Regions from separate parts of the Klebsiella sp. HN106 genome, predicted to be linked through region 2. Evidence: riboswitches for the same ligand, from Rfam matches in the RefSeq annotation. Region 2 holds a riboswitch; each other region holds the start of a gene.
The links. Region 2 has a riboswitch for thiamine pyrophosphate ahead of thiB (thiamine ABC transporter substrate binding subunit). Riboswitches for the same ligand answer to the same signal wherever they lie in the genome.

Region 1: linked by a shared signal. The riboswitch ahead of thiM (hydroxyethylthiazole kinase) and the one ahead of thiB (thiamine ABC transporter substrate binding subunit) in region 2 are both predicted to bind thiamine pyrophosphate.
Region 3: linked by a shared signal. The riboswitch ahead of ACSIPU_RS01430 (TenA family protein) and the one ahead of thiB (thiamine ABC transporter substrate binding subunit) in region 2 are both predicted to bind thiamine pyrophosphate.

Annotation. Positions count from the first base shown of each region.
Region 1 covers NZ_JBLURD010000001.1:1,302,783-1,307,295, forward strand. The annotation lists gene fbaB (class I fructose-bisphosphate aldolase) at 1-147, opposite strand, end outside; gene thiD (bifunctional hydroxymethylpyrimidine kinase/phosphomethylpyrimidine kinase) at 296-1,096, opposite strand; gene thiM (hydroxyethylthiazole kinase) at 1,093-1,866, opposite strand; TPP riboswitch at 1,901-1,997, opposite strand; gene ACSIPU_RS06110 (LysR family transcriptional regulator) at 2,356-3,282, opposite strand; gene ACSIPU_RS06115 (adenine deaminase) at 3,403-4,513, shown strand, end outside.
Region 2 covers NZ_JBLURD010000010.1:6,824-11,336, reverse strand. The annotation lists gene sgrR (HTH-type transcriptional regulator SgrR) at 1-1,537, shown strand, start outside; TPP riboswitch at 1,575-1,737, shown strand; gene thiB (thiamine ABC transporter substrate binding subunit) at 1,769-2,752, shown strand; gene thiP (thiamine/thiamine pyrophosphate ABC transporter permease ThiP) at 2,728-4,338, shown strand; gene thiQ (thiamine ABC transporter ATP-binding protein ThiQ) at 4,322-4,513, shown strand, end outside.
Region 3 covers NZ_JBLURD010000001.1:303,249-307,761, reverse strand. The annotation lists gene ACSIPU_RS01440 (TIM barrel protein) at 1-717, shown strand, start outside; gene ACSIPU_RS01435 (Gfo/Idh/MocA family protein) at 732-1,904, shown strand; TPP riboswitch at 2,111-2,212, shown strand; gene ACSIPU_RS01430 (TenA family protein) at 2,282-2,977, shown strand; gene ACSIPU_RS01425 (ABC transporter ATP-binding protein) at 2,974-3,702, shown strand; gene ACSIPU_RS01420 (ABC transporter permease) at 3,699-4,439, shown strand; gene ACSIPU_RS01415 (ABC transporter substrate-binding protein) at 4,464-4,513, shown strand, end outside.

The DNA.
Region 1 (4,513 bases), on a different contig from region 2:
CACCGCCGGCGGACGGTTGTTATCAACCATCACCCGATCGACGTAATCCGCCCCCGGTAAATAGAGCTGGTCGGCTGGAATTGTCATACAGCGGTGCTGTAAAAGCGTGTCGGCATCTTTGCCAAGCAACTGCGTAATATCAGTCATAGCTATCTCCCGTAAGTGCCGGTCGAAACCGGCATGCGTTTTCCCAACCCAATTATTTTGGGCAGGTTAAGCCTGGTACCGACTCAGCAGATTTTCCAGCCGGGAGCCTATTTTTTCAGCATAGTCTGCTGACCCGTTGTCTTGCCGTTTACCACCAGGCGTGAAAATGGTGTACCGGACCGATGCCGTGTCCCACTTCCAGCGAATCCGCCTGCGCCAGCGCCGCCGACAGCCAGCCTTTGGCTTCCGCCACGGTTCGCCCCCAATCCTCGTAACGCGGACGCAGGGCCGCCAGCGCCGCCGATAGCGTACAGCCGGTACCGTGGGTATTTTTAGTCTGGACTCTCGGCGCGGTAAAACGCCGCTCCTCTTCGCGGGTAAACAGCCAGTCCGGGCTTTCCGCATCATCGAGATGGCCGCCTTTCATTAATACCGCTCCACAGCCCATGCCCAGCAGCGCTCTGCCCTGCTCCAGCATCTCCTGTTCCGTTCTGGCATGCGGCGCATCCAGCAGCGCCGCCGCTTCCGGCAGGTTCGGAGTGATCAGCGAGACCTGCGGCAGCAGGCGCTGGCGCAGCGTTTCCACCGCCGACGCCGAGAGCAGCGGATCGCCGCTTTTCGCCAACATGACCGTATCCAGCACCACATTTTTAATCTGATAACGCGCCAGCCGTTCCGCCACCGCTTCAACGATATCAGTTTCCGCCAGCATCCCGATTTTGGTGGTATCGATGCGCACATCGCTGAAGACGGAATCGAGCTGCGCGGCGACAAAATCAGGCTCTATACGATAAACCGACTGGACGCCAAGGGTGTTTTGCGCCACCAGCGCGGTGATGACCGAGCAGCCGTATGCCCCCAGCGCCGAGAAGGTTTTGAGATCCGCCTGGATCCCCGCACCGCCGCTCGGGTCGGTGCCGGCGATGGTTAGCGCATTAATTCGTTTCACAGATCGCCTCCCGCATAGAGCGCATCGAGGAAGGCGGGAGTAAAGCTGCCGGGGCCGCCCTGCTGCGCCGCTTTCCCCCCCGCGAGCTTCATCAGCCCGCAGGCCGCGGCCACGTTCTCCAGCCGATCGCCGGGCATCGCCGCAGCGGCGGCAACCACCGCCGACAGCGCGCAGCCGGTGCCGACCACCCGGGTCATCAGCGGATCGCCGCCGGTGACCATGCGAATGCGCTGGCCGTCGGTGACGTAATCAACCTCCCCGGTCACCGCGACCACGGTATTCAGCTGGCGGGCTAACGCCTGGGCTGCGGGCAGCGCTGCGGCGGCGGTATCGGTCGTATCGACGCCGCGCCCGCCGCCGCTCATTCCGGCCAGCGCCATGATTTCCGACGCATTACCGCGAACGGCGGCAGGCTGCAGCGCTAGCAGCTCCAGACAAAATTCTGTCCGTAAGGTCAGCGCGCCGACCGCTACCGGGTCCAGCGTCCAGGGTTTGCCCGCCTGCGTTGCGCTACGCGCCGCCGCGCGCATCGCCTCCGCACGCTCAACGGTCAGCGTGCCGACATTAATCAGCAGCGCATCGGCAATGGCGGCAAACTGGCTGGCTTCGTCCGGATCGATAACCATCGCCGGCGATGCGCCAATCGCTAACAGGACGTTGGCGGTAAAGGTCTGCACCACGTCGTTGGTCATGCAGTGAACAAGGGGAGAATGGCGGTGAAAAAGGTGCCGCAGATGGGCAATATGCGCGGGGTTCAGCAGGTCAGACATCGTTTGCTCCCGCCAGGCGATGAAGAAGCGACGACCCTGCGGTCTCTGACTTCCCTACGCTGGCATTATCCAGATCAGGTGGTACGGGTTTTTCTCAGCCTTCACAAGGAAGGGCACCCCGAGTCATTGAGAGATAAAAACGTTCTCAGCGGGCAGGTTACGGTAAGTCGCCGGACAACGCAAGCTGGCCCGGCTCGGCAAGATTTGTTCCAACATGCATGGGGAAGGACTATCCCCGCTCGCGCGGGGAACTCTCTGTCTGAGATTTTCCAGGGCCTGGCGCGCCCGGTTTATCCCCGCTCGCGCGGGGAACTCTCTAAATGTATCCTATTGTTTTATATCAACTTTATTCGCACGGAATAATCTACTGACATTTCTGCAACAAATTAATTTTTTAAAGAGGCATAACCCTTTGATTTTAAAGGGTACAAAAACTATTTCGTTACCTCTCTCGCATTTCACCACAAGCCGTAGAGAGAGCAACGCCCGCTATAGATTCACTTCCCGCAGCGAACTCAGTAATAGTGCAAAACATTCCTCGATCAGCGGCGGCAGAGGCTGCGGTCCGCGCATCAGTGCCACGGTTCGCGTCAGCGCGGGCTGCTGAAGCTGCGCCACCTTTAACACCGGATCCTGAAGGTGGGTAGTATAAAGCTCAGGCAGAATCGCCACCGCCAGCCGCGAGCGCACCAGGCCGTAAAGCGTCTCGATATAGTCAACCTGATAACGCGTATTCAGCGTGAGGCGATGGCTCTCGGCCAGCGCGCCGACCAGACGCTGAATATTGCCCTTTGAAAACACCGCGATATCGCGCCCCGCGAGCAGCTTCCACGGCAGATGCGGCTGCCCGGCCAGCGGATCGTCGCCGTGCAGCACCGCCACAAACGGATCTTCGCGCAGAGGATAAACCTGCAGCTCAGGCGGTAACGAACTGTCTATTGCGCCAACGGCAAAATCTATCTTTCCCGACTGCAGCTCGCAGAACAGGGCGTCGTTGGTCTGATCGTGAAACTCCACCCTCAGGCGCGGAAACGCCTGGGCCAGCGTTTGCGGCAGCAGCGGAAACAGCAGCGAACTCACCGAAGGCACTAAGCCAATACGCACCGTTCCGTCGCCGCCGGCTTCGACTATCTGCTGCATATCCTGAAAAGCCAGCTGCGCCACGCTCAACACTCGCCGGGCGTGGGGCAAAATCGCCGCCCCCAGCTCGGTTAAGGTCACCGCCGAAGCGGTACGGTTGACCAGCTTGCCGCCGAGCACCGTCTCGATTTGCCGCAGCGCGCTGCTTAGCGCCGGCTGGCTGATAGCCAGCCGGTTAGCGGTGTCGGTGAAGTGACGCAGCTGGGCCAGGGTCACAAAGTACTGAATCTGCTTGAGAGAGAGCGCGGGCAGCCGCTGCCAGGGTTCGGTCATCATGTTTTCGTCAACGGTGAGCATGCAGAATAACCCGAAGTTATCGGGCGATAAATTTATTCATCTGGGCAAACGTTTGCTCTGCCCCTAGAGTATCCCCATTATCCTTGTGCCGGAGTTGTTATGTCCAGCAGTGCTGAAACCCGCCGCCGCGCCGTCCAGGCCGCGCGCGGAGAATCCCCGTTCGATTTATTATTAACCGACGCGCAGATTGTCGACATGGCCACCGGAGAAATCCGCGAGGCCGACGTCGGGATCGTCGGTGAAACGATCGCCAGCGTGCATCCGCGCGGCAGCCGCTCCGATGCCCTCGAACGCCGCTCGCTGGCGGGATGTTTCCTGTCGCCGGGGCTGATGGATACGCACGTTCACCTTGAAAGCTCTCACCTGCCGCCTGAACGCTATGCCGAAATCGTGCTGGCTCAGGGCACCACGGCAGTATTCTGGGACCCGCACGAGCTGGCCAACGTACTGGGCGTCGAAGGCGTGCGCTACGCCGTCGCTGCCAGCCGCCATCTGCCGCTGCAGGTGATGGTTGCGGCGCCTTCCAGCGTGCCGTCGACGCCGGGACTGGAGATGTCCGGCGCCGATTTCGCCGGCGCGGAGATGGAAACCATGCTGGCCTGGCCGGAAGTCTGCGGCGTTGCTGAAGTGATGGATATGCACGGCGTGCTGCACGGCAGCGAGCGGATGCAGGAGATCGTTCAGGCCGGGTTGAACAGCGGCAAGCTGATCGAAGGCCACGCGCGCGGTTTGAGCGGCGCGGATCTGCAAGCCTATCTTGCCGCCGGGGTCACCTCCGATCATGAGCTCACCTCGGCGGCCGATGCGCTGGAAAAACTGCGCGCCGGGCTGACTATCGAAATTCGCGGCTCGCACCCTTACCTGCTGCCGGATATCGTTAACGCGCTGAAAACGCTGCCGCATCTTTCCTCGCAAATCACCGTCTGCACCGACGATGTGCCGCCGGATATGCTGCTGGAAAAAGGCGGCATTATCGCCCTGCTCAACCTGCTGATTGAGCACGGACTGCCGGCTACCGACGTCCTGCGCTTCGCCACCTTAAACGCGGCGATCCGTCTGCAGCGTAACGATTTGGGGCTGATTGCTGCCGGACGCCGCGCCGATCTGGTGGTTTTCGATTCTTTATCCCGACTCAACGCGCAGGAAGTTTACGTCGCCGGTAAGCTGATTGCCCGCGATGGCGCCCTGCTTCAACCCATTCCGTCGGCGG
Region 2 (4,513 bases):
GCGTACCTTACTCAACATGATGGAGGCGCGCGGCTGGCTGACCTGGGAGGCGGAGGCCGGACGCGGCAAGCGTTCCCGGCTCGCTTTTCTCTATACCGGTCTCGCGCTGCAGCAGCAGAGGGCGGAAGATCTGCTGGAGCAGGACAGAATCGATCAGCTGGTGCAGCTGGTTGGCGATAAAGCCGCCGTCCGCCAAATGCTGGTTTCCCATTTAGGCCGCAGCTTTCGCCAGGGTCGGCATATCCTGCGCGTGCTCTACTACCGGCCGATGAAAAATCTGCTGCCCGGCAGCGCGCTGCGCCGCTCGGAAACCCATATTGCCCGGCAGATTTTTAGCGCCCTGACGCGAGTAAATGAGGAAAATGGGGAACTGGAAGCCGATATTGCTCACCATTGGCAGCAGATCGCGCCGACCCACTGGCGTTTTTTTCTGCGTCCAGGCATTCATTTTCACCATGGGCGTGAGCTGGAGATGGAGGATGTCATCACCTCCCTGCAGCGCAGTAACACGCTGCCGCTCTTCTCTCACATCGAGCGTATCGACTCCCCCACCGCCTGGACTCTCGACATTCATCTCAGCCAACCCGACCGCTGGCTACCGTGGTTGTTAAGCCAGGTACCGGCCATGATCCTTCCGCATGAGTGGCGTACGATGGAGAATTTCTCCAGCATCCCCGTGGGGACAGGGCCTTACTCGGTTGTGCGTAATAATCAGAACCAGCTCAAAATTCACGCCTTCGATGACTATTTCGGCTACCGGGCACTGATCGATGAAGTGAACGTCTGGGTTCTGCCGGAAATCAGCGAAGAGCCCAACGGTGGGTTAACGTTACAGGGCACCACGCAAAGCGAAAAGGCGGTGGAAAGCCGTCTGGAAGAGGGGTGTTATTACCTGCTGTTCGATGCCCGTAGCCCGCTCGGCGCGAACAGCGCGGTACGCCAGTGGCTAAGCTATGTATTCCAGCCCGCTAATCTGCTCTATCACGCGGGCGAGCACTATCAGGGCAACTGGTTCCCGGCGTATGGCCTGCTGCCCCGCTGGCATCATGCGCGCAGCCACGCCTGTGAAAAACCGCCCGGTCTTGAAACGGTCAGGCTGACCTACTACCAGGACCACGTCGAGCATCGCGTGATGGGCGGGATCATGGCGACGCTGCTGGCCGAGCATCAGGTTAAGCTGGAGATCCAGGAGCTGGAGTATCAGGAGTGGCACCGCGGTGAGGTGGTCAGCGACGTATGGCTCAACAGCGCCAACTTTACGCTGCCGATCGATTTCTCCCTGTTTGCCTGGCTGTATGAAGTTCCCCTGATTCGCAATTGTATCCCCATCGACTGGGAGCAGGACGCCGCTCGCTGGCGCGCGGGTGAGCTGAATCCGGCGACCTGGAGCCAGCAGCTGTTGGCCAATCAAACCGTGGTGCCGCTCATTCACCACTGGCTGATGATCCAGGGGCAGCGCAGTATGCGCGGCGTACGTATGAACACGCTCGGCTGGTTTGACTTTAAATCCGCGTGGTTCGCGCCGCCGGAGCCGTAATGCTTTCAGTCCGCTGACAAAATCATTACACTAACTGCCGTTCTCAACGGGGTGCTAATAAACATACGCAATCTCATTCAAGTTGCTTCAACGCGCGGTTAGCGCGGAAACAACCCGAAGATAAAGCGTATGGGCTGAGAAAATACCCGTCGAACCTGATCCGGATAACGCCGGCGAAGGGATTTGAGGCCCTCTCAAAATCCTTTGCCACCCCTTTTTCTGAGGTGCAAAGTGTTGAAAAAATTACTCCCCCTGCTGGCGCTGGCCGCCGCGCCCGTTTTTGCCAAACCGCTGCTCACCGTTTATACCTACGACTCATTCTCCGCCGACTGGGGCCCTGGCCCGGCGGTTAAAAAAGCCTTTGAAGCCGACTGCGGCTGCGAGCTGAAGTTCGTGGCGCTGGAAGATGGCGTCTCGCTGCTCAATCGTCTGCGGATGGAAGGCAAAAACAGCAAAGCCGACGTAGTGCTGGGGCTGGATAACAACCTGCTGGAAGCGGCTTCGCAAAGTAAGCTGTTCGCCAAAAGCGGCGTCCCTGCCAGCGCGGTGAACGTACCCGGCGGCTGGAACAACGACACCTTCGTCCCGTTCGATTACGGCTATTTCGCCTTTGTTTACGATAAAAACAAGCTGAAAAATCCGCCCAGGAGCCTGAAAGAGCTGGTTGAGGGCGAGCAAAAATGGCGGGTGATTTATGAAGATCCGCGTACCAGCACGCCGGGTCTGGGCCTGCTGCTGTGGATGCAAAAAGTCTACGGCGATAAAGCGCCGGAAGCCTGGCAGAAGCTGGCGGCGAAAACCGTCACCGTCACCAAAGGCTGGAGCGAAGCCTACGGCCTGTTCCTGAAAGGCGAAAGCGATCTGGTGCTGAGCTACACCACCTCCCCGGCTTACCACATTATCGAAGAGAAGAAGGATAACTACGCCGCGGCAAACTTCGCTGAAGGACACTATTTGCAGGTCGAAGTCGCCGCCCGCACCGCGGCCAGCAAGCAGCCGGAACTGGCGGAAAAATTCCTCAAATTTATGGTATCGCCGGGCTTCCAGAATGCGATCCCCACCGGCAACTGGATGTATCCGGTCACTCAGGTTGCGCTTCCGCCAGGCTTTGACGCGCTGATGAAACCGCAGACGACCCTCGAATTTACACCGCAACAGGTGGCCGCCGAACGTCAGAACTGGATTAGCGCATGGCAACGCGCCGTCAGCCGCTAGCTTTCGGCTGGCTCCTGCCGGGACTCACGGCGGCCATCGTTCTGGTCGTCGTGGCGCTGGCCGCCTTTCTGGCGCTATGGTTCAGCGCCCCGGAGACCACCTGGAAAGCGCTTATCAGCGACGGCTATCTCTGGCACGTGGTGCGTTTCTCCTTCTGGCAGGCCTTCCTTTCCGCGCTTTTTTCGGTGCTACCGGCAATCTTCCTCGCCCGCGCTCTGTACCGGCGACGTTTCCCCGGGCGCACGCTGCTGCTGCGCCTTTGCGCGATGACCTTAATCCTGCCGGTACTGGTGGCGGTCTTCGGTATTCTGAGCGTCTACGGTCGTCAGGGATGGCTGGCTGAATTATGCAACGCGTTCGGCTGGCAGTGGGAATTCTCGCCCTACGGGCTACAGGGGATCCTGCTGGCGCACGTGTTCTTTAATATGCCGATGGCTACGCGCCTGCTGCTGCAGACGCTGGAAAATATCCCCGGCGAGCAGCGGCAAATCGCCGCCCAGCTCGGCATGCGCGGCTACGTCTTTTTCCGGCTGGTTGAATGGCCGTGGCTGCGGCGGCAAATCCCGCCCGTTGCGGCGCTGATCTTTATGCTCTGTTTCGCCAGCTTTGCAACCGTGCTGTCGCTGGGCGGAGGACCGCGGGCCACGACGATCGAGCTGGCGATTTACCAGGCTCTCAATTTCGACTACGACCCGGCGCGCGCGGCGATGCTGGCGCTTATCCAGATGATCTGCTGTCTCGGGCTGGTGTTGCTTAGCCAGCGCCTGAGTAAAGCGCTCGCCATCGGGGCCAGTCATATCCGCGGCTGGCGCGATCCCGACGACCGGCTATATAGCCGGCTGTGCGACACGGCGCTGATCGGCGCTGCGCTTTTGCTGCTGCTACCGCCGCTGCTGGCGGTGATAGGCGACGGGCTGAACAGCAATCTGTTTAGCGTGCTGCAGCAGCCTGCGCTTTGGCAGGCGCTGTGGACATCGCTGCGTATCGCCCTTGCCGCCGGACTCTTAAGCGTCATCCTGACCATGATGCTGCTGTGGAGCAGCCGTGAGCTCCGCGCCCGCCGTCGCCCTCTCGCCGGTCAGGCGCTTGAGCTGAGCGGCATGCTGATCCTCGCCATGCCGGGCATCGTGCTGGCCACCGGTTTCTTCCTGCTGCTCAATAATAGCGTGGGCCTGCCGGAATCCGCCGACGCCATCGTTATTTTCACCAATGCGCTGATGGCGATCCCCTACGCGCTTAAGGTGCTGGAAAACCCGATGCGCGATATCGCCGCCCGCTACGGTACCCTCTGCGAGTCGCTGGGGATGCACGGCTTTACCCGCCTCCGGGTGGTCGAGCTTCGCGCTTTAAAACGGCCGCTGGCCCAGGCGCTGGCCTTCGCCTGTGTGCTGTCGATTGGCGATTTCGGCGTCGTAGCGCTGTTCGGCAACGAAGATTTTCGTACTCTGCCCTTTTATCTGTATCAGCAAATTGGCTCTTATCGCAGCCAGGACGGCGCTGTCACCGCCCTCCTGCTTCTGCTGCTGTGCTTTTTACTCTTTAGCGTGATTGAAAAACTTCCGGGACGCGATGCTAAAACTGAATGATGTGACCTGGCTTTATCAGCATCTGCCGATGCGTTTCACGCTTGCCGTCGAACGCGGTGAGCGCATTGCGGTTCTTGGCCCCAGCGGCGCCGGGAAAAGTACGCTGCTGAACCTGATTGCCGGTTTTCTGCCGCCTGCCAGCGGCAGTATCGAGATCGATGGTCAGCCCCATACC
Region 3 (4,513 bases), on a different contig from region 2:
ACGATCTTTGACGATCTGGTCAGCGAAGAGAACTTTGCGAACATTGTCGCACTGACGCATAACATTTGCCGCAACCTGTCGCAGGTTCCATCGGCGGAAAAGACGCCGGGCAACCTCTTCCAGCCGCCTTATCTGGTGATTATTGATTTTGGCAATCCGCTGCGGGCGAAATACGCCGGACACAGCGAACTGGCGCCCCGCCTCTCTCCCGCCGACTGGCAGCGGATGATCGGCCATATTATTACCATCAGCCAACTGGCGTGGCAGGAGTACGGCGTTCGTCCGGTTATCCATCCTCACGCCGGCGGCTGCATCGAGTTTGCCGACGAAATCGACCTGCTCGCGGCGCAAATCCCCCATGATGTTGCCGGATTGTGTCTCGACACCGGCCATCTCTTCTATTCGGGTATGGACCCCATCAGCTGGCTGGATCGCCATTTTGAACGCCTTGACTACCTGCACTTTAAAGATGTCGATCCGCAGGTATTCAGGAGCGTAATTTCCCGCGGTATCGACTTCTTCTCTGCCTGCGCGGAGGGCGTGATGTGTCCGCTCGGCAGCGGCGCCATTGATTATCCGGCGGTGCGCGCCTTTCTCGACAAACGCGGCTATCAAGGCTGGATCACCATTGAGCAAGAGCGCGACCCGCGCAACGTCGAGGGCAGCCTTAAGGCGGTCACGGAAAGCCTGCGCTACCTGCATTCGGTTGGTTTTTAATCGGGAGATGAAACATGATTAACGGTATTAAACCTGTTGGCCGGTCGTTACGCTGGGGTATGGTGGGCGGCGGCGGAAGCAGCCAGATTGGTTATATTCACCGCTCCGCGGCGCTGCGCGACGGCACGTTTACCCTGCTGGCAGGGGCCTTCGATATTGACGCTCAGCGCGGGCGTGAGTTTGGCCAGCAGCTGGGCGTGGAGGCCGGGCGCTGTTACCCCGACTACGAAACGCTGTTTCGCGAAGAGGCCGCGCGGGAGGACGGTATTGAAGCCGTTTCCATCGCTACGCCGAACAATACCCACTACGCCATTTGCCGCGCAGCGCTGGAGGCCGGATTGCATGTGGTCTGCGAAAAACCGCTCTGTTTTACCGGCGAAGAGGCCGATGCGCTGGTGGCCCTGAGCGAAAAACAGCGCAAAATCGTCGGCGTGACTTACGGCTACGCCGGTCATCAGCTGATTCTGCAGGCGCGGCAGATGATTGAGCAGGGGCTGCTGGGCGAGATCCGCATTATCAATATGCAGTTCGCCCACGGTTTTCATAACCAGCCTGTGGAGCAGGAAAACCCCAGTACCCGCTGGCGAGTGGACCCGAAGTTTGTTGGCCCCAGCTACGTTCTGGGCGATCTCGCCACTCACCCGCTGTTTCTGGCGGAGACCATGGCGCCGAAGCTCAATATCACTCGCCTGATGTGCTCCCGCCAGAGCTTTGTCAAAAGCCGCGCGCCGCTGGAGGATAACGCGCATGTGCTGATGGAGTACGACAACGGCGCCGTGGGTTCGATGTGGTGCTCGGCGGTCAACAGCGGCTCAATGCACGGGCAGAAAGTCCGTATCGTCGGAGAAAAAGCCAGCCTTGAGTGGTGGGATGAACAGCCGAATCAGCTGCGCTATGAGATTCAGGGCGAGCCGGTGCGCATTCTCGAACGCGGTATGCCCTATCTGGACCCGCTGGCTCTGCACGATGACCGGATCGGCGGTGGCCATCCCGAAGGGCTGTTTGAGGCCTGGTCGAATTTGTACCGCCGCTTCGCCATCGCCATGGATGCTACCGATCGTTGCGACACTGCTTTGCTGGAAAACTTCTGGTACCCGGATGCCAAAGCCGGTGCGCTCGGCGTGCATTGGGTTGAGAACTGCGTACGTTCAGCAGACAGTGGCGCCCGCTGGGTCGATTTCCATTAATCCATAAATAATATTTGCCGGGGGGGCGGCTGACGCCTTGCCCGGCCAAAGAGAATCGGGCCGTTCTGCGCCCGGCAAGACGCCAGCCGCCACCGGGCCAAAATGACGCACAACGGCCATTTATCGCAGTGTCTTAACGTGACAGTGTCACCAATTTTCGGCAAGTTCACAGCATTGTAATCAAAAAGCGAATGTCGTATAACAGGTGCCAAACCGAGGGGTGTCCCGTGAGGGCTGAGATGGCGTAAGCCGAACCCTTTGAACCTGATCTGGGTCATGCCAGCGAAGGGACGGGTCGGCATTTCCGCCAGTTTTGCGCCATTGCCTGTTCACACTTCATTCAGCACGCCCGGATCTCCCTATTATCAGGAGGTCCTGTGATTCTTCCCGCATTTACTCAGGGTATTTATGGTCGTCTGCGCCTGCAGGCCGGTGCTGACTGGCAGCGCTACGTCGCCCATCCCTTCCTGCGCCAGCTTGCCGATGGCACCCTTCCCGAACCCGCTTTTCGTCGCTATCTGACGCAGGACTACCTGTTCCTGATCCACTTTGCCCGCAGCTACGCGCTGCTGGTGAGCAAGCTGCGTACCCTCGCGGAAATGCGCGTTGCCGCCGCGTCCATGAACGCCATTCTCGACGAACTGCCGCTGCACGTCGGCTACTGTACGGGATGGGGGCTGGATGAAGCGACGATGGCGGCTGAAGAGGAAGCCGCTGAAACGGTAAATTATACCCGCTACGTACTGGACATTGGCCACGCCGGCGATGCGCTGGATCTACTGGCGGCGCTGATGCCCTGCGTGGCCGGCTATGCGGAAATCGGCCTCGGTCTGCTGCACGACCCGGCGACCCGGCTGACTGCCAACCCGTATGCCTCGTGGATCCGCAACTACGGTGATGAGGGCTACCTTAACGGCGTCAATGCAGCCTTAAACCTGCTGGAAACCCTCTGGCAGCAGCGCGGCGGCGAAGCGCGTTTTGCCGAACTCAGCGCCATTTTCACGACCGCTACGCGCCTGGAGGCTAACTTCTGGCAAATGGGCCTTAACGTCCTCGCGGAGCGCCAGGCGTGATGGCTCCCGGCATCGAAGTACGCGGACTGAGCCTGCGCTTTGGTTTGCGACCGATCTTCGACAATTTGACGTTTTCTATTCCCGGCGGCCAGTGGAGCTCGCTGCTGGGGGCCAGCGGCGCCGGTAAAACCAGCCTCCTGCGCATCATCTCCGGGCTGGCGAAAGCCTCTGGGGGCGAAGTTCGCGCCAGCGATGGCCTGCCGATTGCCGGACGCCTGGCGTGGATGGGGCAAAAAGATCTGCTTTACCCGTGGCTAAGCGTGCGCGACAACGTCTCGCTGGGGGCGCGCCTGCGCGGGGAGCGCATCGATCACCTGCGCGTCACCACGCTGCTACAGCAGGTTGGGCTTGAACACTGCGCCGATGACCGCCCGGCCGCTCTCTCCGGCGGCATGCGTCAGCGTGCGGCGCTGGCGCGTACGCTCTACGAAGACCGGCCCATCGTGCTGATGGACGAGCCCTTTTCCGCGCTCGACACGATTACCCGCACGCGTATTCAGTCCCTGGCCGCCCGGCTGTTGGTGAACCGGACCGTTGTACTGATCACCCACGATCCGATGGAAGCCTGCCGTCTGAGCCACCGTCTGCTCGTCCTTTCCCCGGCCCCCGGCGGGATTGACGACACGCATCGCTTGTCCGGCATACCGCCGCGCGCGCCGGACGATCCGGCGCTATTAGCCGGTCAGGCGGAGTTGCTGCAACAGCTGATAAGGGCTAACGAATGAGCGCAAAACTGTTTCGCGCCGCCGTGGTGTTCTGCGGCCTGCTCCTGATTTGGTGGCTGGTGACCCGCAGCGGCATTCCCGCCTTTCTGCTGCCTTCGCCTTCGGCGGTGGCAAGCGCCCTGTGGGTTAACCGCGCCTACCTCGGTGGGCACACGCTGATCACATTAAGCGAGATCCTCAGCGGTCTCGCGCTCGGCGTTCTGCTCGGCGTGATACTGGCGCTGTGCATGATTGTTTCGCCGCGCCTTCAGCGTTGGCTGATGCCGTTGGTGCTGACCAGCCAGGCGATCCCGGTCTTTGCCCTTGCCCCGCTGCTGGTACTGTGGTTCGGCTTCGGGATGAGCGCCAAGGTTATGATGGCGGTGCTGGTGATCTTCTTTCCCGTCACCTCGGCGTTTTTTGACGGGCTGCGCCGGGTTAACCAGGACTATCTTGACCTCGCGCGCACCATGGGCGCCTCTTTTGGCGCGCAGCTGCGCCACGTCCGCATGATGGCTGCCCTTCCGGCCCTCGGTTCCGGTCTGCGGATGGCGGCCGCCGTCGCGCCCATCGGGGCGATTATCGGCGAATGGGTCGGTTCAGCCGAAGGACTGGGCTACGTCATGCTTAACGCCAATGCCCGTCTGCAAACCGATATCTGCTTTGCAGCCCTGTTTATTCTGGTGCTACTGACCGTCCTGCTGTGGCTGGCGGTGGATGCTTTTTTACACCGGCTGATTAACTGGACGCCGGAATGACGCTCTTAAATAAAAGGACTAACCATGCGTAAACGTATTTATGCCGGTATCACGCTTGCCGCGCTGTTCAGCGG